DNA from 3 places in the Streptomyces sp. M92 genome. Region 2 is predicted to be linked to each of the others. Evidence: riboswitches for the same ligand, from Rfam matches in the RefSeq annotation. Region 2 holds a riboswitch; each other region holds the start of a gene.
What was found. Region 2 has a riboswitch for cyclic di-AMP ahead of M6G08_RS17215 (M23 family metallopeptidase). Riboswitches for the same ligand answer to the same signal wherever they lie in the genome.

Region 1 (10,074 bases), 920 kb from region 2:
CGAGGCGGTCGCCGTCGACGACGCGCCGACCCTGGTGCGCTTCCCGAAGGAGTCCGTCGGTCCGGCCGTACCGGCCGTGGACCGGATCGGCGGCCTGGACGTCCTGCACACCGCCGACCGCCCCGAGGTGCTGCTCGTGGCCGTCGGGGTGATGGCGCCCGTGTGCCTCCGGGCCGCCGAGCTGCTCGAGGCCCGCGGCATCGGCTGCACCGTCGTCGACCCGCGCTGGGTCAAACCCGTCGACCCGGCGCTCGCGCCCCTGGCCGCCCGGCACCGCCTGGTGGCCGTCGTCGAGGACAACAGCCGGGCCGCCGGGGTGGGTTCGGCGGTGGCGCTGGCGCTCGGGGACGCCGAGGTCGACGTACCCGTGCGCCGCTTCGGTATCCCCGAGCAGTTCCTCGCGCACGCCAAGCGCGCCGAGGTGCTCGCCGACATCGGTCTCACCCCGGTCGAGATCGCCGGCCGGATCGGCGCGAGCCTGGCCGTCGCCGGACAGACCGGTCACGGCCCCACCGCCATGCCAGTGCAAGGAGAGAACTGAATGACCAAGGAGTTCGACCTCACCGCGCTCCTGGCCGAGCGCGGAGCCGAACGGTACGAGCTGCACGGCAAGTACCTCAACCACCAGCAGCCGCGCATGCTGCGCACCATCGGCTTCGACAAGGTCTACGAGCGGGCCGAGGGCGCGCACTTCTGGGACGCGGACGGCAACGACTACCTGGACATGCTCGCCGGGTTCGCGGTGATGGGCCTGGGCCGCCACCACCCCGTCGTCCGCAAGGCACTGCACGACGTCCTCGACGCCTCGCTCGCCGACCTGACCCGCTTCGACTGCCCGCCGCTGCCCGGACTGCTGGCCGAGAAGCTGCTGTCGTACAGTCCCCACCTGGACCGCGTCTTCTTCGGCAACAGCGGCACGGAGGCGGTGGAGACCGCGCTGAAGTTCGCCCGGTACGCGACCGGCAGACCGAGGATCCTGTACTGCGCGCACGCCTTCCACGGACTGACCACCGGTTCGCTCTCCGTCAACGGCGAGGACAGCTTCCGCGACGGCTTCGCACCGCTGCTGCCCGACACCTCCGTCCCGCTCGGGGACGTGGACGCACTGGCGCGGGAGCTGAAGAAGGGCGACGTGGCCGCGCTGATCGTGGAACCCGTGCAGGGCAAGGGCGTGCACGAGGCACCGCCCGGTTATCTGCGCGCCGCGCAGGAACTGCTGCACCGGCACAAGGCCCTGCTGATCGCCGACGAGGTGCAGACGGGGCTGGGCCGGACCGGGAGGTTCTACGCCTTCCAGCACGAGGACGGCGTCGAGCCGGACCTGGTGTGCGTGGCCAAGGCGCTGTCCGGCGGGTACGTGCCCGTGGGGGCCACGCTGGGCAAGGACTGGATCTTCCAGAAGGTGTACTCCTCGATGGACCGGGTCCAGGTCCACTCGGCGAGCTTCGGGTCCAACGCGCAGGCCATGGCCGCCGGGCTCGCGGTCCTGTCCGTGATGGAGAACGAGGAGATCGTCGCGAACGCCGCCGCGGTCGGTGAGCGGCTGAAGTCCCGGCTCGCGGCGCTGGTGGACCGCTACGAGCTGCTCGCCGACGTCCGGGGCCGGGGGCTGATGATCGGCATCGAGTTCGGCCGGCCCCGGTCCCTGAAGCTGCGCAGCCGCTGGACGATGCTCCAGGCGGCCCGGAAGGGGCTCTTCGCGCAGATGGTCGTGGTGCCGTTGCTCCAGCGCCACCACATCCTGACCCAGGTGTCCGGCGACCATCTGGAGGTGATCAAACTGATCCCGCCCCTGATCATCGACATGGCGGACGCGGACCGGTTCGTGGACGCCTTCACCGAGGTGATGGAGGACGCGCACAACGGCGGCGGCCTGATGTGGGACTTCGGCAAGACGCTGGTCAAGCAGGCGGTCGCCAACCGTTAGGGGGCCGCGGCGGAAGCGCCGCCCGAGGCTCTTTGCCTCACAGGCAAGAAAATTGCCTGCCGGGCAATGTTCGGGCTGAATGGGAGGCATGACCTCCCACGAGTCCGGTCCCCCGGCCGATGCGGTGTCCGTCGTGGCGCCGCAGCTGCGGGCCCTGCGGCGCCGGGCCGCCCTCACCCTGGAGGCCGCGGCCCGTGCCGCCGGGCTGTCGCCCGCGCACCTCTCCCGGCTGGAGACCGGGCAGCGCCAGCCCTCGCTGCCGATGCTCCTGTCCCTCGCCCGTGTCTACGGTACGACCGTCTCGGAGCTGCTCGGCGAGACGGCCGCGGACCGGGAGGCGGTCGTGCGGGCCGACGCCATGGAACCGACCTTCGCCGGCGGCTGGACGTACTGGCAGGCCGGTGGGGCCGGCCGCGGCATGCAGGCCCTGCGCGTGCACGTGCCGCACGGCTCCCAGGGCGACATCGTGCGGGTGCACCCGGGCGAGGAGTGGATCCACGTCCTGCGGGGCCGGCTGCGACTCCGGCTCGGGGACGCGGTGCACCGGCTCGGCCCGGGCGACAGCGCGCACTTCGACTCGCTGACCCCGCACCGCATCGCCGCCCGGGACGCCGACGGGGTCGACCTCCTCTTCGTCCACACGCTGCTCCAGAGCCCGACGGCGGCGCTGTGCCTGGGACCGGCCACCACGCCGGGCCACCCCTTCCCTGGAGAGACATCATGAACATGCAGGAAAAGTGGCCGCGCGCGGTCTGGGTGCGGCTCTTCATCTACCTCGTCGTGGGGCACGTGCTGGCGGCCTTCATCTACCTGCTCTTCGAGGTGGGTGCCAACAGCGGGTGAGTGGCCGCCTCAGTCCAGCATCCGCTCGCGCAGCCGCTCCCGGGTCTGCGGAGTGATCCGCAGGCCCTTCTCCAGGTAGGCGTCGACGCCGCCCCAGGTCTGCTCGACGGTCTCGAAGGCCGCCGCCAGGTACTCGGCGCGGGCGTCGAAGAGGGGGCTGAGCAGCTCCATGACCTCGGGGGAGTAGGCGGAGGCGGCGGTGCTGCTGCGGCGCACCTTGTAGCGGCGGTGCGTGGCGTTCGACTTCAGGTAGTCCTCGGCGACGGCGTCGCGCTCGACGCCGAGGGCGAGCAGCGTGACCGCGATCGACAGGCCCGCGCGGTCCTTGCCGGCCGCGCAGTGCATCAGGGCGGGGACGCTGTCCTCGGCGAGCGCGTGCAGCACCCGGGAGTGCTCCGCCGTGCGCTCCTTGATGATCATGCGGTACGAGTCGATCATTCGCTGGGCGCCCTTGCCGTCCGCGAGGATCTCGCGCAGCTGGTCGAGGTCGCCGTCGCGGACCATTTTCCAGAACTCGGCGCCGTCGGCCGGGTCGCTCAGCGGCAGGTTCACATTGCGCACGCCCGGAAGCTCGACGTCCGGGCCGTCGAGCTTCTGGTCGGCGGCGTTGCGGAAGTCGAAGATCGTGTGCAGACCCAGCGAGGACAGGAACGCGGCGTCCTCCCCGGTGGCGTGCGCGAGGTGGCCGCTGCGGAACAGCACCCCCTGCCGCACCCTCCGTCCGTCCACGGTCGGCAGCCCGCCCACGTCGCGGAAGTTGCGCACCCCGGCCAGCTCGGGTTCGGTCGACGGCACCTGCTGCGTCACGGGGGCTCCTCCCACTCCGCCCCGCCTGCGCCACTCGCCGACGGGTGCCACTCGACGATACGGCACGGTGCGGAGACGCAGGGGCGAAGTGAACCGACTGGGCCACGTCTGGGCCTTCTGCCCGAAATAGAGCCTTAATCCCAACTCGGTCCGGAATAAAAGGGGCTGAGGGAGACACGCGTGAGCAGCGTCATATCCGTGACGGTGCGTTGCCCGTCATGTTCACGTAATCCAGCTGGTTTCCAGGGCCGTTCACGGGAAACGGCTCCTCGGGAATCGACGGAGTGTGACGGCCGCTCCCGGTAATGGATCAACCGGAACACCCGTCGACGGAACCCCTCGCTTGTCCCTGTGCGTCTTGGTCCCTTACGTTCACCACCGATCCGGACGGACGCCTAATCCTGCCGCCGACCGGAGCCCGCATTCATCCACCACCCGTACACGGCAGGAGCGGGGGACCCACAGGTAACACCGCCTGTTCCGGTTCCCGGAACGGCTTGGGGTAAAGCCGCGTCTCGGCGCGGCCGGGCATCTCCAGCCCGAACCCGACAGCTCACCTCGCAGGCGCCGGAGAGGAATTCGCCATGCCCGCGAAGGGTAAGCACCGCCGTACCAAGGCCATGCGCCTGACCCGTGCCATCGCCGTCGCCGGAACCGGCGGCGCCGCGCTGGCGCTCCCGCTGATGGGTGCCGCCGGCGCCCAGGCCGCCCCCGCTCAGTCCGTCTCCGAGCAGGCCGTGCAGTCCGTTCCGACGTCGGCGAAGAAGGCCGCCGCCGAGAAGAACTCCGACTCGCGCACGTACACCGTGAAGAGCGGTGACTACCTCTCGAAGATCGCCGACGAGCAGGACGTCGACGGCGGCTGGAAGAAGCTCTACGCGGACAACCGCGAGGCCGTCGGGTCCGACCCGTCGCTGATCCACCCGGGCCTGGAGCTCACGCTCGGCGGACAGGCCGCCAAGGCCGAGCGGCCCGCTGCCGAGAAGCCCGCCCAGACCGAGCAGAAGCCGTCCGCCGAGAAGACCGAGTCGGCCGAGGCCGAGAAGTCCTCGGACGCCGGGAAGGCCTCCTCGGACTCCGGCTCCTCCGGCACGAGCACCCAGTCCGCCGGCACCACCAGCGGCTTCACCTCGCCGGTCCCGAGCGGCACCATCGGCACCCCGTACCACCAGTCGGGCAGCATGTGGTCCAGCGGCTACCACACCGGCACCGACTTCGTCGTGCCGACCGGCACCTCCCTCAAGGCCGTCGGCGCGGGCACCGTCGTCTCCGCCGGCTGGGGCGGCGCCTACGGCAACCAGGTCGTCATCCAGCTCGCCGACGGCCACTACGCCCAGTACGCCCACCTGTCCTCCCTCTCCGTCTCGGCCGGTCAGTCCGTGACGGCGGGTCAGCAGATCGGCCTGTCGGGCGCCACCGGCAACGTGACCGGCCCGCACCTGCACTTCGAGATCCGCACCACCCCGGACTACGGCTCGGACGTGGACCCGATCGCGTACCTGCGCTCGCACGGCGTCTCTCTCTGACAGCCGTTCCGGCGCGGCCCCGCGCCACCGAAGGCCGGACCCGGATCCCCGGGTCCGGCCTTCGGCCTGTCCGCACTCCGGCCCGTCCGTCCGCCGACGTATTCCTGAATTGGTGAACACTTTAGGCGTGGTGTTTCTCACCGGCCGTCAACCCTTTCCTACGGTCGCGTAGGTCACATTCCGAGGTGAATGATGGGCCGATGTGGCAGACGATTCGAAGAGTGACAGCAGAACAGTGATCGGGTCGTACGTGGCGGTGGGGGACAGCTTCACCGAGGGCGTCGGCGACCCCGGCCCCGACGGGGCGTTCGTCGGCTGGGCCGACCGGTTCGCCGTACTGCTCGCGGACCGGCGCCCCGAGGGCGACTTCACGTACACGAACCTCGCCGTACGCGGCAGGCTGCTCGACCAGATCGTGGCCGAGCAGGTGCCGCGGGCCGTCGAACTCGCGCCGGACCTGGTCTCGTTCTGCGCCGGCGGCAACGACATCATCCGGCCCGGCACCGACCCCGACGAGGTGGCCGAGCGGTTCGAGCGGGCGGTGGCCGCGCTGACCGCCGTCGCGGGCACCGTCCTGGTGACGACCGGATTCGACACCCGCGGGGTGCCCGTCCTCAAGCACCTGCGCGGCAAGATCGCCACGTACAACGGACACGTCCGTGCCGTCGCCGACCGCTACGGCTGCCCCGTGCTCGACCTGTGGTCGCTGCGCACGGTCCAGGACCGCAGGGCGTGGGACGCCGACCGGCTGCACCTGTCGCCGGAGGGCCACACGCGGGTGGCGCTGCGCGCCGGCCAGGTCCTCGGCCTGCCCGTCCCCGCCGACCCGGACCAGCCCTGGCCGCCGCTGCCGCCCCGCGGCACCCTGGACGTCCGGAGGGACGACGTGCACTGGGCCCGCGAGTACCTGGTGCCGTGGATCGGACGCCGGCTGCGCGGCGAGTCCTCGGGCGACCACGTGAGCGCCAAGGGGACGCTGTCGGCGGACGACATCAAGATGCGGATCGCGTCGGTGGCCTGACGCACCCGCCGGAAAACGGCGAGACTTCACGGGCGGGGCCGGAACCCGGGGTCTGTGCGGCGGCCGTACCGAGGACGTGGGGCCCGGCAGACGCCACTCCCGGCCATGCGGCACGGACGCTCCGGCTCCGCCTCACCGGCGCTGACGGGGAGCCGCCGCGTCCCCGCGGCCCGATCCGCCGGAACGGCCTCGGCCTCCCGACGCCGTCACCGTCTCCCGGGCCAGGCCCAGCTCCCGCGCGAGCGCCTCGTCCGTCCACTCGCGGGCCCGGGCCCGGGGCACCGCTCCCGCGTACGACGTCAGCTGCACGGCCAGTCCGTCGAGGAAGGCGGTCAGGCGCAGGGCGGCGCCGTCGGGATCCGCGCACCGGAACTCCCCGGCGGCCACGCCCTCGGCGATGACCCCCGAGAGCGCCGCCTTCCACTGCCGGTCCAGGTCCCGGGTGACCTCCCGCAACGCGGGTTCGCGCAGCGCCGCCGCCCAGCCCTCGATCCACAGCCGCCAGCCCTTGGCCTGCCCGGTCGGGGCGTACCACCGCACGGCCGCCCGCAGCCGGCGCAGCGCCGACGTGCGCCGTCCGAGCAGCTTGTGCAGGCGCGCGAGATCGTCCTGGGCGGCGTGCGTGAACGCGGCGGCGACGAGCTTCTCCTTCGTGGAGAAGTGGTAGAGCACCAGCGCGTTGCTGACCCCGAGCGCGGCGGCCACGTCGGCGATCCGCAACGCCGCCACGCCCCGCGCCGATATCTGCTCCACGGCCGCACACAGCAGCTCCTCGCGCCGCTGCGCCACACTCAACCGGACTCTCCCCACGCCCGTCACCCTATACAGGTGCCCGGACCTGCGGCGAAAGCCGCCGGGAGGCTCAGTCCGCCGTCGCCGGGGCGGCCGCGTCCGTGGGCCTCGCGCCGGGCACCTCGCACGAGTCCCTGAATCCCTGGCTGGTCAGATCGAGCGCCGCGTTGATACGGGAGCGCAGGTTCTCGACGGCGACCATGGCGGTCAGCTCCACGAACGCCGGCTCGCCCAGCGCCGTGCGCAGCCGGGCGGCGAGTTCGTCGCCGACCGTCGGCGGCGTCGCCGTCATCGCCTCGGCGTACTCCATGACGTCCCGCTCCAGCGGCGTGTAGACGTCACTGTCCCGCCACACCGGCACGTCGTGGAGCTTGCGCCGGTCCATGCCGCGCTCGGCGTTCTCCCAGTATCCGAAGTCCATGCACCACGAGCAGCCGATCGAGGCGGCCGAGGCCATCACGGCGAGCGCCTTCAGGTCGGAGTCCAGCCTCTTCCACTTGGCGACGGACTGCTCGAAGCGCAGGTCGCCCCAGAGCACCCGCGGATTGTGGGCGAGCGCCTTGCCGGGGTCCAGGACCTTGCCGTACGTCCGCCGGGAGTACCACTCCATCACGCGGAAGAAGATCGTGCGGGGCGGGGTGAGCGATACGCGGGCCATGGGGGCCACCTTCCTGTCCGTCGGTCGTGCCGTGCGCTTCCGGGCGCTCCTGCGGGGCGCCCACACCGGTACGACGGACGCAGGGAACACGGATGTGACATCGGTCGTTCGAGTGACGTCGGGCGAGAGTCGCACGAGACGACAATGGAGAGCCCGATCCACTTCACCTGGAGGTACCGTGGCCGGTTTCCGCTCCCCGAACCAGGGGCTCCGCCTGCCGCTGCCCGCGGCCTTCGGCGCGGAGCCCACCGGCGCGCGCATGGCGCGCATCCGCCGCTCGCCGAACTTCCGCGACGGCGTCTTCCAGAACCCCGGGGGCACCGCCCGGACCCGGCCCTCCGGGTCGGCCCGTGAGTTCGCCAAGATCTACTTCGACAAGGAGTCACGGCTCGGCCGCGCGCCGCGCGGCACCGTCCCCGTGCACGCCACCACACTCGCCGACCTCGCCCGGCCGCCCGCCACCGGACTGCGCCTGACCTGGATGGGCCACTCCAGCGTGCTCGCCGAGATCGACGGCCAGCGGGTCCTCTTCGACCCCGTCTGGGGCGAGCGCTGCTCCCCGGTCCCGTTCGCCGGGCCGAAACGGCTGCACCCGGTCCCGGTGCCCCTCACCGCCCTCGGCCCGGTCGACGTCGTCGTCATCTCCCACGACCACTACGACCACCTGGACCTGCCCACGATCAAGGCGCTGGCCGGCACCGACACCCTCTTCGCGGTGCCGCTCGGCGTCGGTGCCCACCTCGAACACTGGGGCGTCCCCGTCGGCCGGCTGCGCGAACTGGACTGGCACGAGTCGACCCGCGTCGGCGGCCTCACGCTCACCGCCACCCCGGCCCGCCACTTCTGCGGACGCGGCCTGCGCAACACCCAGCACACCCTCTGGGCGTCCTGGGTCGTGGCCGGTGCGGAGCACCGCGTCTTCCACAGCGGGGACACCGGCTACTTCGACGGCTTCAAGGACATCGGCGCCGCCCACGGACCCTTCGACGCCACGATGATCCAGCTGGGGGCGTACGCCGAGTTCTGGCCGGACATCCACATGACCCCCGAGGAGGGCGTCCGCGCCCACCTGGACCTGCAGCAGGGACGGCCGGGCGGCGCCCTGCTGCCCATCCACTGGGGGACCTTCAACCTCGCGCCGCACGCGTGGGCGGAGCCGGCGGAGTGGACGGGGGACGCTGCCGAGGAGGTCGGGCAGACGGTGGCCCTTCCGCGGCCGGGCGAGCCGTTCGAGCCGGCGGGGGAGCTGCCGGTGGAGCCGTGGTGGCGGGCGGTGTCCCAGCCGATCGCGCGCCCGTGGCACCGCGCCCGAGGTGCCGAGAAGGCGGCCGAGACGCGCAGCGGCGATCTCGACCTCGCGGGCGAGCGGTGAGGCCGGTCGTGGACCGGCGGCAGCGGGCGGTTCGGATGCCGCGGCGTCCTCCGCGCGCCCAGGAGGCGGCGGACGGGCTCGTGGGTGCTGGTGGTGGCCCGCTCGGCAGTTCAGACCTTCACCGGCCCGTCGTACGGTGCGACGGGCCGGTGGCGTTGAGGGGCGGGTCGCTCAGTTGTCGACGGGGGTGAACGAGTAGCCGAAGGTGTCCATGACCACCGAGAAGTTCGTGGTGCGGTTGCCGGCCTCGTGCCACACCTGGCACTTGTAACCGGTGTCGGCGCCCTTCTCGACGGCCTTGACGGCCGGTATCTCGTCGCACGTCAGCTTCTGCTCGTAGCCGCCGCTGTCCTCGTGACGTTCCCAGAACTCCTGGTAGACGCGCTTGGCGACGAGGAGGTCCTTCTCCTGCTGCGCGTCGTACCGGATGAGGAAGTCGCCGGCTCCGTAGTCGTCGGCGATCTTCACCGTGAAGGGGATCTCGACGCCCTCGTAGGAGGCCGTGCACGTGCTGGCCGCGGAAGCCTCGAGGGTGACGCCCGCCGGACAGTCGGCGGTGGTCTTCCCGTTCACCTTCGCGGCCCGCAGCAGGTCCTTGCGCAGCCTGTGCTCCACCTTCTCCGTGAACTCCGAGCCGCTGTCGGGCTCGGGCTGCGGCGTCTTGAGGTCGTCGTTGTCCTGGACGACTTCGGCCTGGGCCTGCGTGAGTTCGACGGCGAGCGGCTTGCTCTCCGGCTTCTGCTCCTGCTGCTGCGAGCCGCTCCCGGCCGAGTTCTGGCTGTTGTTGTCCCCGTTGTCGCCGTCTCCGTCGGACCCGCATCCCGCGGTGAGCAGAACCGCGGCCACGACGACTGGGGCGATCTTGCGTATGCGCATGCCTCTTACTGTAAAGCCGGGGTAAAGCCGGGCCGGGACAGGGGGGTTCACCCCCTGGGGCCGGCGCAGGCGCGAAGGTGGCGTGGCGGCGTGGCTCTTCGGCTGTTGTGCTCCGCGCGATGTCTGCCCTGGAGCGTGTGAGCCGGCGGTTGCACGCGGCCAGGACTCAAGCGACCGCTACCGACAGTGACCATTTCTGATCTCTTCTGGGTGGCTCCCGATCGTTCTCCGGCCTCTTTGGAACAGAACCTT
Region 2 (10,074 bases):
CGCACCAGGGCGTCGTAGATCGACGCGTCGCCGTGCGGGTGCAGCTTGCCCATGACCTCGCCGACGACGCGGGCGCACTTCACGTAACCGCGCTCGGGCCTGAGGCCCATCTCGTTCATCTGGTAGACGATGCGGCGGTGCACGGGCTTGAGGCCGTCCCGGGCGTCCGGCAGCGCACGGGAGTAGATGACCGAGTACGCGTACTCGAGGAAGGAGCCCTGCATCTCGTCGACGACGTCGATGTCGAGGATCTTCTCCTCGTACGAGTCGTCGGGCGGCGGGGTCTTCGTACTACGGCGGGCCATCGCTGCCGGCTCCTTGCTGAAGCGTGAACGGTGATCTGACGCGGTCCATTGTGGACCGCGGCACTGACAGCGACCGACCAGGACCCGTCACGGGACCCGTCACGGGCTGCCCGGCCCGGCGCTGCCCGCAGAGTACGCCCTCGTCCCGCACGCCCGTCCCCGGGCCGCCGACCCCGTTCTCGCTCTCGGCGTACGCGGTCCGGGAACTCCACCGGCCGCCCGCACGCTTGCATACAGTGGCAGGATCGGCAGGATCGGCGGAATTCCGCAGTTCCGGCCAAGATTCCACCCAGCTGAGCCCACTCAGCGTTTCGCGATCGAAGGGACGTACATGCCCATGGGTCACACGGCCACAGCCCAGGCAGACTCCGGCGGCCTGACAGCGACCGAGCACCGCCTGGCCAACGGCCTGCGCGTGGTGCTCTCCGAGGACCACCTGACCCCGGTCGCGGCGGTGTGCCTCTGGTACGACGTCGGCTCGCGCCACGAGGTCAAGGGACGTACCGGCCTGGCTCACCTTTTCGAGCACCTCATGTTCCAGGGCTCCGCCCAGGTCAAGGGCAACGGTCACTTCGAACTGGTGCAGGGCGCCGGCGGCTCGCTCAACGGCACCACCAGCTTCGAGCGCACCAACTACTTCGAGACCATGCCCGCCCACCAGCTGGAGCTCGCCCTCTGGCTGGAGGCCGACCGCATGGGCTCCCTGCTGGCCGCCCTGGACGACGAGTCCATGGAGAACCAGCGCGACGTCGTCAAGAACGAGCGCCGCCAGCGCTACGACAACGTCCCCTACGGCACCGCCTTCGAGAAGCTCACCGCCCTCGCCTACCCGGAGGGCCACCCCTACCACCACACACCGATCGGCTCGATGGCCGACCTGGACGCGGCGACCCTGGAGGACGCGCGGGCGTTCTTCCGCACCTACTACGCGCCGAACAACGCGGTGCTGTCCGTCGTCGGTGACATCGACCCCGAGCAGACGCTCGCCTGGATCGAGAAGTACTTCGGCTCCATCGCCTCGCACGACGGCAAGCAGCCCCCGCGGGACGGCTCGCTGCCGGACGTCATGGGCGGGCAGCTGCGCGAGGTCGTCGAGGAGGAGGTCCCGGCCCGAGCCCTGATGGCGGCCTACCGCCTGCCGGAGGACGGCACGCGCGCGTGCGACGCGGCCGACCTGGCCCTCACCGTCCTGGGCGGCGGCGAGTCCTCCCGCCTCTACAACCGGCTGGTGCGCCGCGACCGCACGGCCGTCGCCGCCGGGTTCGGCCTGCTGCGGCTCGCCGGAGCGCCCTCCCTGGGGTGGCTGGACGTGAAGACGTCCGGTGACGTCGAGGTGCCGGTCATCGAGACCGCCATCGACGAGGAGCTCGCCCGGTTCGCCGAGGAGGGCCCCACGGCCGAGGAGATGGAGCGCGCCCAGGCGCAGCTGGAGCGCGAGTGGCTGGACCGCCTGGGCACCGTCGCCGGCCGCGCCGACGAACTGTGCCGGTACGCCGTCCTGTTCGGCGACCCCCAACTCGCCCTCACCGCCGTGCAGCGGGTGCTCGAGGTGACGGCCGAGGAGGTCCAGGAGGTCGCCAAGGCCCGCCTGCGCCCCGACAACCGCGCGGTGCTCGTCTATGAGCCCACCGCCCCCGCCGACGAGACCGCCGCCGACGCGGACGACGCCACCGACGACAACGAGGAGGCGGCCAAGTGACCGAGCTCGCCACCATGGACTTCCACCCCCAGCCGCAGGGCGGCGAGCCCAAGCCGTGGGCGTTCCCCGCCCCTGAGCGCGGCAGCCTCGACAACGGCCTCACCGTGCTGCACTGCCACCGGCCCGGCCAGCAGGTCGTCGCCGTGGAGGTGCTCCTCGACGCGCCCCTGGACGCCGAGCCCGCCGGACTCGACGGCGTCGCCACCATCATGGCGCGCGCCTTCTCGGAGGGCACCGACAAGCACTCCGCCGAGGAGTTCGCCGCCGAGCTGGAGCGCTGCGGCGCCACCCTCGACGCGCACGCCGACCACCCCGGCGTCCGGCTGAGCCTGGAGGTGCCCGCTTCGCGCCTCGCCAAGGCGCTCGGCCTGCTCGCCGACGCCCTCAGGGCGCCCGCGTTCGCGGACGGCGAAGTCGAACGCCTGGTCCGCAACCGGCTCGACGAGATCCCGCACGAGCTGGCCAACCCGGCCCGCCGCGCGGCCAAGGAGCTCTCCAAGGAGCTGTTCCCGGCCGGTTCGCGCGTGTCGCGCCCCCGCCAGGGCACCGAGGAGACGGTGGCGAACGTCGACTCCGCCGCCGTACGGGCCTTCTACGAGAAGCACGTGCGCCCCGCCACGGCCACCGCGGTCGTCGTCGGCGACCTCACCGGTGTCGACCTCGGCGCGCTGCTCGGCGACACTCTGGGCGCGTGGACCGGCTCCGCCGCCGAACCGCGCCCCGTGCCGCCGGTGACCGCCGACGACCGGGGCCGGGTCGTCATCGTGGACCGCCCCGGCGCCGTCCAGACGCAGCTGCTGATCGGCCGCACCGGTGCCGACCGGCACGACCGCGTCTGGCCCGCACAGGTCCTCGGCACCTACTGCCTCGGCGGCACCCTCACCTCCCGCCTGGACCGCGTGCTGCGCGAGGAGAAGGGCTACACCTACGGCGTGCGGGCGTTCGGGCAGGTCCTGCTCTCCGCGCCCGACGGCACCGGTGCCGCGATGCTCGCCATCAGCGGCTCCGTCGACACCCCCAACACCGGCCCGGCGCTGCAGGACCTGTGGACGGTGCTGCGCACGCTCGCGGAGGGCGGACTCACCGACGCCGAGCGCGACGTCGCCGTGCAGAACCTGGTGGGCGTGGCGCCGCTGAAGTACGAGACGGCGGCGGCCGTGGCGAGCACGCTGGCCGATCAGGTCGAGCAGCACCTGCCCGACGACTACCAGGCCGCGCTCTACCGTCAACTCGCCGCCACCGGCACCGTGGAGGCCACGGCGGCGGTCGTGAACGCGTTCCCGGTGGACCGCCTGGTGACGGTACTCGTCGGCGACGCCGCACAGATCAAGGCGCCCGTCGAGGCCCTCGGCATCGGTGAAGTCACCGTGGTGCCGGCCGAGTAGCGCCGCGCGCGTGGTGGCCCTGGTGACCTGAGTGTCACCAGGGCCACCGTTTGTCCGAATTGAGGGAGAGACGGCCCGTCTGCCCTGTGGCATGCGCTACAAAAAGCTTGTTGCGTTTGAGGATTGAAGGCAGCCGCGCTTAGCGTCTTCCGGGCTGTTCGTCAGGCAGTACGCCGCACCCGCGGCACCGGACAGTCATCGCCGAGTCCCCGTACGGCGCGAGCCAGGGGAGCCGGGGACCCACCGCAGTCCCTGGGGTGAATCGGGCGCCCGCGCGTGCAGCGAGGGGGTCCGTAGGAGACCTTCCACCTCCGAACCCGTCAGCTAACCCGGTAGGCGAGAGGGAAGGAAAGGACCAGCCTCTACATGGCGTTCACGCGCGCCACCGGGAAGCACCGCCGTCCCAGCCGGATGCACCGCACCACCGCCCGCGCGGCGGGCGTCGCGGCCCTCGCCACCACCGGCGTCGTCGGCACCCTCGCCGCACCGGCGCTCGCCGCCGAGCCCGAGGCGGAGCAGACCGGGATCACCCCGGTCGTCTCCATCGGCGACTCCGTAGCCGACGAGATCGACGCCCAGGCCGCCGCCCAGGAGCAGGCCGCCCAGCTTGCCGCCGCCCGCGAGGCGGCCCAGGAGGCCGCGCGCGAGCGGGCCGCCGAAGCGGCAGAGGAGGCGCGCCAGGCCAAGGAGCGCGCCGCGCGGGAGGCCGAACGCAAGCGCCTCAACACCTTCGTGTCGCCGATCACCGCCTCGTACGTCTCCACCGCCTACCAGGCCGGCAGCTCCCTGTGGTCCTCCGGCAGCCACACCGGGATCGACTTCCACGCCTCCACCGGCACCACCGTGCACGCCGTCGGCGTCGGCACCGTGGTCGAGGCCGGCTGGGGCGGGGCGTACGGCAACCAGGTCGTGATCAAGATGCACGACGGCACGTACACGCAGTACGGGCACCTGTCGTCCATCGGCGTCTCGGTGGGCCAGTCGGTCTCCGCCGGCCAGCAGATCGGCCTCTCCGGTGCCACCGGCAACGTCACCGGGCCGCACCTGCACTTCGAGGCCCGCACGGGCGTCGAGTACGGCTCGGACATCGACCCCGTCGCCTATCTCCGCTCCCACGGCGTGAACGTCTGACGACGGACCGCGGACGGCAGGATTCTGGAAAGGCCCCGGCTCCCCGAGCCGGGGCCTTTCCCATTTCCGCGTGCGGTCCGGGGGCCATGACCGCTGTCCAAAAAACATCCATGAAATCCGGCCTGCCGTCGGAATGTCCGCCCGACTGGCCTAGAGTCACTGAATACATGTCAGTCGTCGACGTTTTCACGGGGATCAAGGCGGAGGTCGGGCATGCGTATTCCGGCGCACTCGGTGTGTACGGCGATCCGGGACGACATCGTCGCCGGTGTCCACGGGCGCGGCGGCCGCCTCACCGAGGAACTGCTCGCCCGCCGCTACGGAGTCTCCCGCGTCCCCGTCCGCGAGGCCCTGCGCACGCTGGAGGCCGAGGGCTTCGTGGTGACCCGGCGGCACGCGGGCGCGTGCGTCGCGGAACCCACCGAGCAGGAGGCCGCCGACCTGCTGGAGACCCGCGCCCTCCTGGAGCCCCTGGGCGCCGCACGGGCCGCCCGGCGCCGCACCGAGGCCCACCTCAAGGTGCTGCGCGGGCTGGTCAGGCTCGGTCAGGGCCGTGCCGGGCAGGGGCACGGTGAGGATCTGCGGGCACTGGACGGATGGTTCCACGACACCCTCGTCCAGGCCGCCGGCAGCCCCTCCCTGGCGGCCCTGCTGACCCAGCTGCGCCGGAAGATCGCCTGGATGTACGCCGCGGCGACGCCCGCCGATCCGGTGGGTTGCTGGGCGGAGCACGGCGCGATCACCGACGCGGTGGCCCGTGGCGACGCCGAGCGTGCGCGGGCGCTCATGGCGCTGCACACCGAGCGGTCCGCTCCCGCGTACCGGCTGCGGTTCGCCCCCGGGGGCGAGCGGACGGAGCACGTGAGGAATTCGCAACGTGCCGTAAACACGGCGAGTCTGCGGTATTAACACGCGGTCCGTATACAAGAGGTATTGGCCGGGGGGTTTTCTCCCCTGTCTCCGAATGCCCTCGAAAAGCAGCACCGCGGTCCGTCAAGAGGGAAGAAGAGGGAAGAAGAGAAAAAGGAAAAGCCCGCCCGGTGCTCCGGGCGGGCCGTTCGGCATTGCTCTTTCCGTCGGTCAGACGGTCTCGGGAAGCTCCTCGAGGCCCTCGGAGACCAGCTTCGCCAGCCGGTCCAGGGCGGCGTCCGCGCCATCGGCGTCGGAGGCGAGGACGATCTCCTCGCCACCCTGGGCGCCGAGGCCGAGGACGGCCAGCATGGAGGCCGCGTTGACGGGGGAACCGTCGGCCTTGGCGATCGTGACCGGGACGCCTGTGGCCGTGGCGGCTCGGACGAAGATGGAGGCGGGGCGGGCGTGGAGGCCCTCGGCCCAGCCGACGTTGACGCGGCGCTCAGCCATGTGATGCTGCCCTTCAGGTGTTCAAGGTTTCATGTTGTCTAGACCAGTCTTGTCTAGACCAGTTTCCCACATCGTGAAGCGTGCCGGGACGGCACCGTGCGCCGCCCCGCGTGATCGTCGGACCGCGGCCTCGGCCCGACCTTCCGTCCTCCACAGACTGCCTCGCGCCGTTGTCGTACGCGAGCCGTACTCTGGGGCCCATGCAGACCTCGTCGGACCGGCACGAGTATCCCGCCCACTGGGAGGCCGACGTGGTGCTGCGTGACGGCGGCACCGCGCGCGTCCGCCCCATCACCGTTGATGACGCCGAGCGCCTGGTCAGCTTCTACGAGCAGGTCTCCGACGAGTCGAAGTACTACCGCTTCTTCGCGCCGTACCCTCGCCTGTCCGCCAAGGACGTCCACCGCTTCACGCACCACGACTTTGTGGACCGGGTGGGACTCGCGGCCACCGTCGGCGGCGAGTTCATCGCCACCGTACGCTACGACCGGATCGGCGCCGGCGGAACGCCCGCCACCGCACCCGCCGACGAGGCCGAGGTCGCCTTCCTCGTCCAGGACGCCCACCAGGGGCGCGGCGTCGCCTCCGCGCTGCTGGAGCACATCGCCGCCGTCGCCCGGGAGCGCGGCATCCGCCGCTTCGCCGCCGAGGTGCTGCCCGCCAACACCAAGATGATCAAGGTGTTCATGGACGCCGGGTACACCCAGAAGCGCAGTTTCGAGGACGGCGTGGTCCGCCTGGAGTTCGGCCTCGAACCGACCGACCGCTCGCTGGCCGTGCAGTACGCGCGCGAGCAGCGCGCGGAGGCGCGCTCCGTGCAGCGGCTGCTGAGGCCCGGCTCGGTCGCGGTCGTCGGCACCGGCCGCACGCCGGGGGGAGTCGGCCGCAGCATCCTCGGCAACATCCGGGCCGCGGGCTACACCGGTCGGCTGTACGCCGTGAACAAGGCCTTCCCCGAGGACCGGGAGGAGATCGACGGGGTGCCCGCGTGCCGTTCGGTGCGCGACATCGACGGGCCGGTCGACCTCGCCGTCGTCACCGTCCCCGCCGAGCGTGTCCCCGAGGTCGTCACCGAGTGCGGCGAGCACGGTGTGCAGGGCCTGGTGGTGATCTCCGCCGGATACGCCGACAGCGGCCCCGAGGGACGCGAACGCCAGCGCGCCCTCGTGCGGCAGGCGCGCACGTACGGCATGCGGATCATCGGGCCCAACGCCTTCGGGATCATCAACACCTCCGCGGACGTGCGGCTGAACGCCTCGCTCGCCCCCGAGACGCCCCGCCCCGGCCGGATCGGCCTGTTCGCCCAGTCCGGCGCCATCGGCATCGCCCTGCTCTCCCGGCTGCACCGGCGCGGCGGCGGGGTCACCGGCGTCACCGGCGTGTCGACCTTCGTCTCCTCCGGCAACCGGGCCGACGTCTCCGGCAACGACGTCCTCCAGTACTGGTACGACGACCCGGAGACCGACGTCGCGCTGATGTACCTGGAGTCCATCGGCAACCCCCGCAAGTTCACCCGCCTCGCCCGGCGCACGGCGGCCGTCAAACCCCTGGTCGTGGTGCAGGGGGCCCGGCACGGGGGCGTGGCACCGCAGGGACACGCCGTGCGGGGGACGCGGCTCCCGCACGCGACGGTCTCCGCGCTGCTCAGGCAGGCCGGCGTGATCCGCGTCGACACGATCACCGACCTGGTCGACGCGGGGCTGCTGCTCGCCCGCCAGCCGCTGCCTTCCGGGCCGAGGGTGGCCATCCTGGGGAACTCCGAGTCCCTGGGCCTGCTGACATACGACGCGTGTCTCTCCGAGGGGCTGCGTCCGCACCCCCCGCTGGACCTGACGACGGCCGCCTCGGCGGACGACTTCCACGCGGCCCTGTCCCGGGCCCTGGCCGACGACGCGTGCGACGCCGTGGTGGTGACCGCGATCCCGACGGTGGGGGAGGGGTCGGCGGGGGACGCCGCGCTGGCGGCGGCCCTGAGGTCGGCGGCCGCCACGGTGCCGGCCAAGCCGGTCCTGGTGGTCCACGTGGAACTGGGCGGCCTGGCGGAGGCCCTCTCGGCGGCGGCGAGCACCGCACCGCAGGCGCTCCAGCCGACGGAACCGCAGCCGGCGCCTGCGGAGCCCGGGGGTGGCGATCCCACGGGCCCCCGGAGCGGTGAGCCCTACGAACCCCGGACCACTGACTCCTCGGGCCCGGGGGCCGCGGGGCCGGGTGAGCCTGGGGCCACCGCGTCGTCGGGCACGCGGCTCGAAAGGTCGTCGGGCTGGCCGGCCTCCGCGTCCCCGCATCCGCAGGCCTCCGCGTCCCCGGATCCGCAGGCCTCCGCGTCCCCGGATCCGCAGGCCTCCGCGCCCACGGCCCCCCGGACGACTGACCACACGACCCCGCAGCCCGCCGGGCTCACCGAGTCCCGGAGCACCGCGTCGACGGACCCTCGCCCCCGCCACCCGGCGCCCACCGCCGAACCCCGGACCGCCGCTTTCGACACGCCCGCCGCCCCGTCCGACAGGTCGCAGCCGCCCACCCCGGCCGCGCCCGGCACCGGCACTGTTCCGGAGGACGCTGATCCGCGCGGCACCCGCCTCATCCCCGCCTACCCCGCCGCCGAACGCGCCGTCCGGGCCCTCGCCCACGCCGTCGCCTACGGTCAGTGGCGGCGCGATGCCGCCGACCCCGGCAAGGTGCCGGAGTACGAGGACATCGACGAGAAGGGCGCCGCCGGACTGATCGCCGGGCACCTCGCGCGCGGGCAGGGACTCGCCCTCGGCGACGCGGAGGCCTGCGAGCTGCTCGGCAGGTACGGCATCCACGTCCACCGCGCCCTTCCCGCCCCCACCCCCGAAGACGCGGTCGCCGCCGCACGCGCCATCGGCTACCCCGTCGCCCTCAAGGCCACCGCCCCGCACCTGCGCCACCGCGCCGACCTGGGCGGCGTACGTCTCGACCTGGCGGACGAGGAGCAACTGCGCCGGGCTTACGCCGAGTTGACCGAGCTGTTCGGGACGCCCGCGGAGCTGCGCCCGGTGGTGCAGGGCATGGCTCCGCGCGGTGTCGACACCGTCGTACGGGCGGTCATCGACCCGGCGGCCGGCGCCGCGCTCTCCTTCGGGCTCGCCGGGGCGGCCACCCAGCTGCTCGGCGACATGGCCCACCGGCTGGTCCCGGTCACCGACCGCGAGGCGAAAACGCTCATCCGCTCGATCCGCACGGCACCCCTCCTCTTCGGCTGGCGAGGATCGGCCCCGGTGGACTCCGCCGCCCTGGAAGAGCTGCTGCTGCGGGTATCCCGGCTGGTCGACGACCACCCGGAGGTCGTCGCGGTCACCCTGGAACCGGTCGTCGTGGCCCCGCGCGGCCTGAGCGTCCTCAGCGCCTCCGTCCGCCTCGCGCCCCCTCCCGCCAGGGACGATCTCGGCCCGCGTACCCTGCCCGCGTACTGACCGCGCACCGTCCGGGACGGGTGCCGCACAGGCGTCCCGCGCAGTCAGTGGGCCCCCGTAGGATGGACGGCATGGCCAAGACCAGTACGACGACCCAGGGGCTGCGAGCGGCGATCGAGCGCAGCGGCTACTACCCGGCCCTCGTGGCCGAGGCGGTGGAGGCTGCCGTGGGCGGCGAGCCCGTGCGGTCGTACCTGGTCCACCAGGAGACGACGTTCGACCAGAACGAGGTGCGCCGGCACGTGACCGTGCTCGTGCTCACCGGCAACCGCTTCATCGTCAGCCACACCGACGAGCAGGCCGCCGACGACACCTCCCCGACGCCGTACGCCACGACGTCCACCGAGTCCGTCAAGCTCGGCCGGATCTCGTCCATCGTCGTCAGCCGCGTGGTCGCCAACCCGGAGCAGTACAAGCCGGGCACCCTGCCCCGCGAGATCGTGCTCACCATCGGCTGGGGCGCCGTCTCCCGCCTCGACCTGGAGCCCGCCGCCTGCGGCGACCCCAACTGCGAGGCCGACCACGGCTACACCGGCAGCTCGACCGCCGACGACCTGAGCCTGCGCGTCAGCGAGGCCGGGGACGGCCCGGAGACGGTGCGCCAGGCGCTCGCCTTCGCGCAGGCCCTTTCCGAGGCGACGGCGGATTCGCGCTGATGGTCCAGCCCGCCGCCTGGGACACCGACCCGGAACCGCTCCCCGTCGACTCCGCCCCCGTACCCGAGTACGGCAGCGGATCCCTCGCCGACCTGCTGC
Region 3 (10,074 bases), 3.6 Mb from region 2:
CCGCTACGACGCCGCCCAGTGCCTGGAACAGCTCGGCGAACCGGCCGCCGCCCTCGCCGAGTACCGGGTGCTGCTGCCGTACTACGAGAACCAGTACGTCGCCGGCGACCCCGACCTCGCCCACGACGTCCGCCGTCGCATCGGCCACCTGCTCCTCGCCCTCGGCGACCGCACCGCCGCCCACGAGACGCTGGCCCGGCTGCTGCACGACGTGGAGCGCCTGCACGGCCCCGGCCACCCGCTCGCGGCGGAGATCCGGCGCACCCTGCAGTGGCTCGGCCAGGTACGCGGCTGACGGCCGCCACCCCGGCCGGGGCGCGGCGGTGCCCGAAGTCCCGGTGAATCGTTGGTCGAATGGGTTGGCCAGAGCCGTACCACTGCCTACCATCGATCATCGCAAGACTTTGTGCACCGTCGCACAATCTCCTCGGGAGGTTCCCTTGCACCGCCGCCGTCGCACCGCGCTCCTGTTCACCGCCGCGATCGCCGCCGCGGCGCCCCTGCTCACCGCGTGCGGCAACGACGCGCACCCGGGAGCCGCCGCCGTGGTCGGCGACCAGCGGATCACCGTCGCCCAGCTGGAGAACCGGGTCGACGAGGTGCGCGACGCACAGCGGGCCGCCGTCCCCGACGACGCCCAGTACCAGCAGGTCCTCGCCAGGACCGGCAGCCTCACCCGCGACACCCTGCACGGCATGGTCCTCGACCGGGTGCTGCACCGGGCCGCCGAGAACGCGGGCGTGACCGTCAGCCGCAAGGAGGTCCAGGAGCTGCGCGGGGGCCTTCAGGAGCAGGCCGGCGGCCCCGAGCAGCTCGAGACGCTCTGGCTGCAGCAGTACGGCGTGGCCCCCGACCGCCTGGACGACAACCTCCGCGTCCAGCTGGAGGCCCAGAAGCTCGCCGAGAGCCTCGGCACCGACACCAGCCGACCCGAGTTCTGGCAGGCCCTGGCGAAGGCCTCCGACCAGCTCGACATCGACCTGAACCCGCGCTACGGCGACTGGGACGTCCACAAGAGCAGCCGCGTCGACACCGAGACCCCGTGGGTCCGGGAGATCACGACGGCACAGACCCAGCAGACGGCGTAACGGTCCTCCGGAACGCCGGACACCCGCGGGGCGCCACCCGCGACCCCTGTGGAAAGGCCGGCCCGGCCCCCTGTGGACAACTCGGGGGGCGGTCGGCCTCGTGCGTTACGTTCTGAAGGTGAACGCAACCAGCGCCGACACCACTCCCGGCACCGCTCCCGACCCCGGCCGCATCGTCCTGCTCACCACCAGCCACCGCGTCGCCCCCGGCCTGCTGTCCTGGCCCGCCTGGCAGGCCCTGCGCACCGCCGACCGCGTCCTGTGCGCCGACGGTGCCCACCCGCAGCTGCCGTATCTGCGCGAGGCCGGCATACGGGTCGACGAGGCCGCCCCGGCCGCCGAGGAGCTGGTCACCGCCTGCGCCGGCGGGCACACCGTGGTCGTCGTCGCCACCGGTGAGGGCGAGCCCGCCCTCACCGACGGGCTGGCCCGCCTCGCGGGCTCCGGCCGCCTCTCCATGCCGGATCTGGAACTGCTCCCGGCCTCCTACGACCTCCCCGGCGCCCGCCTGCTCGACCTCGTCCAGGTCATGGACCGCATCCGCGTCGAGTGCCCGTGGTCCTCGCAGCGCACCCACAAGGGCCTGGCCAAGTACGCGATCGAGGAGGCGTACGAACTGGTCGAGGCGATCGAGGACGGCGACCGCGACGAGCTCCGCGAGGAACTGGGCGACGTGCTCCTCCAGGTCGTCTTCCACGCCCGCATCGCCGAGGAGGACCTCGACGCGCCGTTCTCCGTCGACGACGTGGCCGCGACCATCGTCGACAAACTCGTCCACCGCCACCCGCACGTCTTCGGCGACGCCACGGCGACCACCCCCGAGGAGGTCAGGGAGCACTGGCTGCGCACCAAGGCGGACGAGAAGCAGCGCGCCTCGGTCACCGACGGCGTCCCCCTCGGCCAGCCCGGCCTGGCCCTCGCCGCCAAGCTCGCCTCCCGGGTCCGCACCGCGGGCCTCCCGGTCCCCCTGCCCTCCGGCGAGGGCATCGGCTACGAACTGCTCGCCCTCGCCGCCCGCGCCGAGTCCGAGGGCACGGACCCCGAGGCGGCCCTGAGAGCGGCCGCCCGCGCCTACCGGGACGCGATCAGGGAGGTGGAGGCATGACCGGCCCCGCGCCCGCCCCGGCCCCCGAGCTGTTCACCTGGGAGTTCGCCGCCGACCCCTACCCCGCCTACGCCTGGCTGCGCGAGCACGCCCCGGTGCACCGCACCCGGCTGCCCAGCGGAGTGGAGGCCTGGCTGGTCACCCGGTACGCGGACGCCAGGCAGGCGCTCGCCGACCCGCGGCTGTCCAAGAACCCGGCCCACCACGACGAGCCCGCGCACGCCAAGGGCAAGACCGGCATTCCGGGGGAGCGGAAGGCCGAGCTGATGACCCACCTGCTGAACATCGACCCGCCGGACCACACCCGGCTGCGCCGGCTGGTCAGCAAGGCGTTCACACCCCGCCGGGTCGCGGAGTTCGCGCCGCGGGTGCAGGAGCTGGCGGACGACCTCATCGACCGGTTCGCGCGGACCGGGAGCGCCGACCTGATCCACGAGTTCGCCTTCCCGCTGCCCATCTACGCCATCTGCGACCTGCTCGGCGTCCCCCGCGAGGACCAGGACGACTTCCGGGACTGGGCGGGCATGATGATCCGTCACGGGGGAGGCCCCCGGGGCGGGGTCGCGCGGTCGGTGAAGAAGATGCGGGGCTATCTGGCCGACCTCATCCACCGCAAGCGGGCCGCGCTGCCGCCCGAGCCCGGCCCCGGCGAGGACCTGATCTCCGGCCTCATCCGCGCCTCCGACCACGGCGAGCACCTCACCGAGAACGAGGCCGCGGCGATGGCCTTCATCCTTCTCTTCGCCGGCTTCGAGACCACCGTCAACCTGATCGGCAACGGTACGTACGCCCTGCTCACCCACCCCGAGCAGCGGGACCGCCTGCAGGCGTCCCTCGCCGCCGGCGAGCGGGGCCTGCTGGAGACCGGCGTCGAGGAACTCCTGCGCTACGACGGCCCGGTGGAGATGGCCACCTGGCGCTTCGCCACCCGGCCGCTCACCCTCGGCGGGCAGGACATCGCGCCCGGCGACCCCGTCCTCGTCGTCCTGGCCGCCGCCGACCGGGACCCGGAGCGCTTCACGGACCCGGACACCCTCGACCTCGCCCGCCGGGACAGCCAGCACCTGGGGTACGGACACGGCATCCACTACTGCCTCGGGGCCCCGCTCGCCCGGCTGGAGGGACAGACCGCGCTCGCCACGCTCCTCACCCGCCTCCCGGACCTCCGGCTCGCCGCGGAGCCCGGTGAACTGCGCTGGCGCGGCGGTCTCATCATGCGAGGCCTGCGCACCCTGCCCGTGTCCTTCACACCCGTCGCGGCATCGGCGGGTCATGGTGCGCCCCCGAAGTAAAAGTGACACGCGCTCAACTTTGTGATCTTCACGTGATCTGCGCGGCATGAACTTGTGACAAGCGATCATCTGCCTATACGTTCACGGATCAGCGTGGCCTGAGCGTTACCGCCGCGCGGTCCCCGCTGTCTCGTGAAAGGTCGTCGCATGCTCTCCGGGAACGGTCGTCACCGTCGCCCCCGCCAGGCTCCCGCCCTGGTCGTCGCCGCCGGAGTGACCGGCTCCGCCATCGCGATCCCCCTCCTCGGCGCCACCGGCGCCCACGCGGCCGACGGCGCGAACTGGGACCGGGTCGCCGAGTGCGAGACCGGCGGCGCCTGGAGCCAGAACAGCGGCAACGGGTACTACGGCGGCCTCCAGATCTCCCAGGAGGCCTGGGAGCGGTACGGCGGCCTGGAGTACGCGCGCAGCGCCGACCAGGCCAGCCGCTCGCAGCAGATCAGAGTCGCCGAGAACATACACGCGGACCAGGGCATCGCCTCCTGGCCGACCTGTGGTCTGCTCGCGGGACTGGGCAACGATTCGGGGGTCCTGGACGGCGGCACCGGTTCGGCCGGTGACGGTTCGTCGGGGACCGCGGATCCCTCGCCGACGCCCACCGCCCCGGAGGCGAGTGACCCGTCCGGCACGGCCGACCCGTCCGGTTCCACGAACCCGTCCGGCTCGACCGGTTCGGGCGAGACGTCCGAACCGGCCGCCGGGGCGTCTCCTTCGTCGTCCCCCGCGCCGACTTCTGACCCCTCGTCGACCAGTGAGGACGAAACGCCCAAGCCGGGCACTTCCGTCGAATCCGATTCCTCGGCGGGTGCCGACCCGCGGGAATCCGGCGGCCCGTCCACAGGAACCACCAAGGCCGATGGAACGGACAAGGTGGGGCAGAGTGACGGTGCGTCGACGGCCGCCGACGGTGGCGAGTCCGGTGCGGGGCGGCACCGCGGCGACAGTGCCGACGAGAGTGCGGCGAGCGGCCGTACGGACGGCCGTGCGGACGCCTCTTCGGGCCGGCACGCCTCGCGCGGTGAGGGTGAGGCGCGGGAGGCCGTGGACGGCGCCTACACGGTCCGTTCCGGAGACAGTCTCTGGGGCATCGCCGACTCCCTTGACCTCGACGGCGGGTGGCGTTCGCTCTACGCCGGCAACAAGGACGTCGTCGGCTCCGACCCGGACCACATCCTGCCCGGTCAGAAGCTCACGGTCACGGGCGAATCGGGCGAAAAGTAGGGGGAGTTCACGTCACGGTTAGAGACTTTATGTCCGTTTTGGATCTCGTGAGAGATAGGTCTCAGAAGCCGTGATCGTCTTTGAAAATCCGCGGAGCGCGTGTCTACGGTCATGACCGCTCGCCATCGCGGGCCCCGGCTGCCGCAACGCCGAATCCTGCCAGCGGCCGCACGGGAACAGTCGTCGCTTCGAGCGCCGCAGGCAGGAGCGGGGGAACCAAGGTAAGTGCCGCACCGGGCAGTTGAGCCGGAGCGGCTAGGGGTGGAGCCGAGTTCCGCGAGGGACCCGGCCGGGCAACTCAACCGGCCCGAACCCGACAGCTCACCTCGCAGGCGTCGGTGAGGGGATCAACCATGCTGTTTTCCGGCAAGGGCAAGCACCGCCGTCCGTCCAAGGCCACCCGTATCGTCGCCGTCGCCGGTGTCACCGGTGCCGCCGTCGCCGCCCCGCTGATGGCGGCCGGCAACGCCTCCGCCGCCACCGCGTCCGAGTGGGACGCCGTCGCGCAGTGCGAGTCCGGCGGCAACTGGTCCATCAACACCGGCAACGGTTACTACGGCGGTCTGCAGTTCTCCGCCTCCACCTGGGCCGGCTACGGCGGCACGCAGTACGCCGCGACCGCGGACCAGGCGACCAAGGCGCAGCAGATCGAGATCGCCGAGAAGGTGCTCGCGGGTCAGGGCAAGGGTGCCTGGCCGGTCTGCGGCACCGGCCTGTCGAACGCCGCGTACACCGGCGGCGGCTCCGAGAGCCAGGACAGCGGCTCCTCGCAGAGCCAGGACAGCGCCTCCACCGCCGAGCGCTCCACCGAGCAGAAGGCCTCCCGCTCCGACGAGCGTCCGGCCGCCGAGCCGAAGGCCGACAAGCCCGCCGAGAAGAAGACCGTCACCACCCCGACCGGCAAGAAGGTCGAGAAGGGCGACGGCGAGTACGAGGTCGTCAAGGGCGACACCCTCAGCTCGATCGCCGAGGAGCACGACGTGAAGGGCGGCTGGGCGAAGCTGTTCGAGCTGAACGGCGACATCGTCGACGACGCCGACCTGATCTACCCGGGCCAGCAGCTGCACCTGAAGTAAGCGGCGGCCCCCGTGACTCCCGCCCCGGTGCGTGTTCCCCCGTACGCACCGGGGCGGGTTTTTCGCGCCCTGGATCCAGCCCTGGATCCAGCCCCGGAATCACCCGTGATCCCGAACGGATTTTCGGAAACGTCTTTGTTCCGTTCGGAAACAATTTACTCTCGGTTCTGTCCAGCGGGTGGGCGATCGGCTGGCCGATCGCCCGGAGCCGGTTAGGCTCGGTCCCGCAGAGCCGCCGCGGTCCTCGGACCCGCGCGTCACACCGAAGCGTCACATTGAAGAAGGAGATGCTCGTGCCGTCCATCGACGTCGTCGTAGCCCGGGAAATCCTGGACTCCCGAGGCAACCCCACGGTCGAGGTCGAGGTCGGCCTCGACGACGGCAGCACGGGTCGTGCCGCCGTTCCCTCCGGCGCCTCCACCGGCGCCTTCGAGGCCATCGAACTCCGTGACGGCGATGCCGGCCGTTACCTGGGCAAGGGCGTCGAGAAGGCCGTCCTCGCCGTGATCGAGCAGATCGGCCCGGAGCTGGTCGGCTACGACGCCACCGAGCAGCGCCTGATCGACCAGGCCATGTTCGACCTGGACGCCACCGACAACAAGGGCTCGCTGGGCGCCAACGCCATCCTCGGCGTCTCCCTCGCCGTCGCCCACGCCGCCTCCGAGGCGTCCGACCTGCCGCTCTTCCGCTACCTGGGCGGCCCCAACGCGCACCTGCTGCCGGTGCCGATGATGAACATCCTGAACGGCGGCTCGCACGCCGACTCCAACGTGGACATCCAGGAGTTCATGATCGCCCCGATCGGCGCGGAGTCCTTCTCCGAGGCCCTGCGCTGGGGCGCCGAGGTCTACCACACCCTGAAGAAGGTCCTGAAGAGCAAGGGCCTGGCCACCGGCCTCGGCGACGAGGGCGGCTTCGCCCCGAACCTCGGCTCCAACCGCGAGGCCCTCGACCTCATCCTCGAGGCGATCAAGGAGGCCGGCTACACCCCCGGCGAGCAGATCGCCCTGGCGCTCGACGTGGCCGCCTCCGAGTTCTACAAGGACGGCGCCTACACCTTCGAGGGCAAGACGCGCTCCGCCGCCGAGATGACCGAGTACTACGCCGAGCTGGTCGACGCGTACCCGCTGGTCTCCATCGAGGACCCGCTGTTCGAGGACGACTGGGAGGGCTGGAAGACCATCACCGACAAGCTCGGTGACAAGGTCCAGCTCGTCGGCGACGACCTGTTCGTCACCAACCCGGAGCGCCTTGCCCGCGGCATCGACGAGAACGCCGCCAACGCCCTCCTCGTCAAGGTCAACCAGATCGGTTCGCTGACCGAGACCCTGGACGCCGTGGAGCTGGCCCAGCGCAACGGCTTCAAGTGCATGATGTCCCACCGCTCCGGCGAGACCGAGGACGTCACCATCGCCGACCTGGCCGTCGCCACCAACTGCGGCCAGATCAAGACCGGCGCCCCGGCCCGCTCCGAGCGCGTCGCCAAGTACAACCAGCTGCTGCGCATCGAGGAGATCCTCGACGACGCCGCGGTGTACGCCGGCCGCAGCGCGTTCCCCCGCTTCAAGGGCTGAGCACCGCCCTTGTAGGCAGCGTCGTACGTACGTCCCCGTACTCGGTCCCGTACCGTGTGCGGGGACGTACGCACGTGTGGACTGAAGGCGGGGACAGACATGGCGGTGAAGGACCGGGACCGTTTCTCCACCGCGACCAGGATCCGGATCATCGGGGAACAGACCGCGGCCCGGGTCTACCGCTCGCAGACCAAGCGCCAGGCCCGCCGCTCCCGCCTGACCGGCCGGGCCGCGCTGCTGGCGATGGTGCTCTGCTCGCTCGTCGTCGCCCTCGCCTACCCGATACGGCAGTACGTCGCCCAGCGCGCCGAGATCGCCGACCTCCGGCGGCAGCAGCAGGAGACCCGGGAGCGGGTCGAGGAGCTGCGCGACCTCAAGGCCCGCTGGCAGGACGACGCCTACGCCGAGCAGCAGGTCCGGCTGCGGCTGCACTACGTGATGCCGGGGGAGACGGGGTTCATCGTCGTCGACCCGGACGCGGCCCGGCAGGCCCGCGCCGAGGCGGGTGCCGCCGACCGTCCCTGGTACCGGAACGTGTGGGACGGCATCGACAAGGCCGACGCCGCCGCCGACCGGCGGTGAGCCGTGCGGGCAGCGCAACGACCGCACCGGCCGTGACTCAACAGGAAGACCAGCAGAAGACAGTCATGCAGACTCCCCCGCCGACCACCGAGCGCACCGAGCCCACCGACGCGGACGTCGAGGCGTTCGAGCAGCAGCTCGGACGCCCCCCGCGCGGCCTGCGCGCCATCGCCCACCGCTGCCCCTGCGGCCAGCCGGACGTCGTGGAGACGGCGCCGCGGCTGCCCGACGGCACGCCCTTCCCCACGCTGTACTACCTGACGTGCCCGAAGGCGGCCTCCGCGATCGGCACGCTGGAGGCGAACGGCGTGATGAAGGAGATGACCGAGCGCCTGGCCGCCGACCCGGAGCTGGCCGCCGCCTACCGGGCCGCGCACCAGGACTACATCCGGCGCCGCGACGAGATCGAGGAGCTGACCGGCTTCCCGAGCGCGGGCGGCATGCCGGACCGCGTGAAGTGCCTGCACGTCCTGGTCGCCCACTCGCTGGCGGCCGGTCCCGGCGTCAACCCGCTGGGCGACGAGGCGATCGCGATGCTGCCCGAGTGGTGGCGCAAGGGACCGTGCGTGACGGTTTCCGGGACGGACGGGACGGACGGGACGGACGGGGAGGACGCCAAGTGACCCGGGTCGCCGCCATCGACTGCGGCACGAACTCCATCCGCCTGCTGGTCGCCGACGCGCACCCGGAGACGGGCGAGCTGACCGACCTCGACCGCCGCATGACCATCGTGCGGCTCGGGCAGGGCGTCGACCGCACCGGGCGGCTGGCGCCCGAGGCGCTGGAGCGGACCTTCGCCGCCTGCCGCGAGTACGCCGCCGTCATCAAGGAGCACGGCGCCGAGCGGCTGCGCTTCGTGGCCACCTCCGCCTCCCGGGACGCGGAGAACCGGGACGTGTTCGTGCGCGGGGTGCTGGACATCCTCGGGGTGGAGCCGGAGGTCATCACCGGCGACCAGGAGGCCGAGTTCTCCTTCACCGGGGCCACCAAGGAGCTGGCCGGCCGCGACCACCTCGACAAGCCCTATCTGGTCGTCGACATCGGCGGCGGCTCGACCGAGTTCGTCGTCGGTGAGGACCACGTGCGCGCCGCCCGTTCCGTGGACGTCGGCTGCGTGCGGATGACCGAGCGGCACCTGGTGCACGACGGCGCGGTGACCGACCCGCCCACCGGGGTGCAGGTCGCGGCGATGCGCGCCGACATCGAGGCGGCCCTCGACCTCGCCGAGCAGACGGTGCCGCTGCGCGAGGCGCGCACCCTGGTGGGGCTGGCCGGTTCGGTGACGACCGTCTCCGCGATCGCGCAGGAACTGCCGGAGTACGACTCGGCCGCCATCCACCACTCCCGGGTCTCGCTGGAGCGCGTACGGGAGATCAGCGACTGGCTGCTGCGCTCCACCCACGCCGAGCGCGCGGCCGTTCCCTCCATGCACCCCGGGCGCGTCGACGTGATCGGCGCGGGCGCGCTGGTGCTGCTGGCGATCATGGAGCGGACGGGCGCGGAGGAAGTTGTGGTGAGCGAGCACGACATCCTCGACGGCATCGCGTGGTCGCTGGCGCAGGCGTGAATGCGGGCCTGAACGCGGGCGTGAGCGCGGGCCTGAACGCGGGCGTGAGCGCAGGCGTCGGCGGTCGCGGTCTGAGCGGTGCGGACGACGATTGAGCGGCTCCCGGGGGGCCTTTCGCGGTCCTTCGGGGCCCTCCGGTGACGTCCTGTCGGGAAAGTTCGTGAAGTTCTTCACAAGGAATTGGGCCCGGTCGGGCGGCGAAAGTGCGCCCGCTGACCCTTTTGGGGGTTCAACTGCCCTTTGAACGTGTTCAGGACGGTGTCCCGACAGAGGCCCGGAGGGGGGCGTGGGCGGACTGGTTCACCGGCCCCGGCGATGCGGAGGAGCAGCTCACGCGGCATTGACAACGGAGTGCCGTACACGCTGGTTCCACTGCTCGCCATGATCTCCGTCACTCGGGCGGCGAATGGTAACACAGCCCTCACATGAGCTTGTGAAGGGGCGCACGATCGACCCCCCTGGGGCGGGTGGATACTCGATGGCATGAGCACCACGGAGCGTCCCAGGATCCTCGTAGTAGGCGGTGGGTACGTAGGCCTGTACGCAGCTCGACGCATCCAGAAGAAGAT

Region 1: linked by a shared signal. The riboswitch ahead of M6G08_RS21150 (M23 family metallopeptidase) and the one ahead of M6G08_RS17215 (M23 family metallopeptidase) in region 2 are both predicted to bind cyclic di-AMP.
Region 3: linked by a shared signal. The riboswitch ahead of M6G08_RS33955 (LysM peptidoglycan-binding domain-containing protein) and the one ahead of M6G08_RS17215 (M23 family metallopeptidase) in region 2 are both predicted to bind cyclic di-AMP.

What each region holds. Positions count from the first base shown of each region.
Region 1 is NZ_CP101137.1:4,721,405-4,731,478, forward strand. Features, by position in the region: gene dxs (1-deoxy-D-xylulose-5-phosphate synthase) at 1-541, shown strand, start outside; gene M6G08_RS21130 (aspartate aminotransferase family protein) at 542-1,927, shown strand; gene M6G08_RS21135 (helix-turn-helix domain-containing protein) at 2,016-2,651, shown strand; gene M6G08_RS21140 (DUF6126 family protein) at 2,648-2,770, shown strand; gene M6G08_RS21145 (tyrosine-protein phosphatase) at 2,780-3,577, opposite strand; cyclic di-AMP (ydaO/yuaA leader) riboswitch at 4,000-4,159, shown strand; gene M6G08_RS21150 (M23 family metallopeptidase) at 4,162-5,103, shown strand; gene M6G08_RS21155 (SGNH/GDSL hydrolase family protein) at 5,339-6,124, shown strand; gene M6G08_RS21160 (TetR/AcrR family transcriptional regulator) at 6,257-6,934, opposite strand; gene M6G08_RS21165 (carboxymuconolactone decarboxylase family protein) at 6,987-7,574, opposite strand; gene M6G08_RS21170 (MBL fold metallo-hydrolase) at 7,753-8,946, shown strand; gene M6G08_RS21175 (hypothetical protein) at 9,118-9,822, opposite strand.
Region 2 is NZ_CP101137.1:3,797,542-3,807,615, forward strand. Features, by position in the region: gene M6G08_RS17200 (DNA gyrase/topoisomerase IV subunit A) at 1-305, opposite strand, end outside; gene M6G08_RS17205 (M16 family metallopeptidase) at 637-2,004, shown strand; gene M6G08_RS17210 (M16 family metallopeptidase) at 2,001-3,389, shown strand; cyclic di-AMP (ydaO/yuaA leader) riboswitch at 3,579-3,743, shown strand; gene M6G08_RS17215 (M23 family metallopeptidase) at 3,756-4,520, shown strand; gene M6G08_RS17220 (GntR family transcriptional regulator) at 4,734-5,429, shown strand; gene M6G08_RS17225 (HPr family phosphocarrier protein) at 5,601-5,882, opposite strand; gene M6G08_RS17230 (bifunctional acetate--CoA ligase family protein/GNAT family N-acetyltransferase) at 6,083-9,319, shown strand; gene M6G08_RS17235 (DUF5998 family protein) at 9,382-9,975, shown strand; gene M6G08_RS17240 (alkaline phosphatase family protein) at 9,975-10,074, shown strand, end outside.
Region 3 is NZ_CP101137.1:7,358,834-7,368,907, reverse strand. Features, by position in the region: gene pkaE (serine/threonine protein kinase PkaE) at 1-295, shown strand, start outside; gene M6G08_RS33975 (SurA N-terminal domain-containing protein) at 441-1,088, shown strand; gene M6G08_RS33970 (nucleoside triphosphate pyrophosphohydrolase) at 1,207-2,193, shown strand; gene M6G08_RS33965 (cytochrome P450 family protein) at 2,190-3,485, shown strand; gene M6G08_RS33960 (transglycosylase family protein) at 3,633-4,706, shown strand; cyclic di-AMP (ydaO/yuaA leader) riboswitch at 4,890-5,056, shown strand; gene M6G08_RS33955 (LysM peptidoglycan-binding domain-containing protein) at 5,060-5,782, shown strand; gene eno (phosphopyruvate hydratase) at 6,076-7,356, shown strand; gene M6G08_RS33945 (FtsB family cell division protein) at 7,456-7,938, shown strand; gene M6G08_RS33940 (DUF501 domain-containing protein) at 8,004-8,561, shown strand; gene M6G08_RS33935 (Ppx/GppA phosphatase family protein) at 8,558-9,505, shown strand; gene M6G08_RS33930 (NAD(P)/FAD-dependent oxidoreductase) at 9,989-10,074, shown strand, end outside.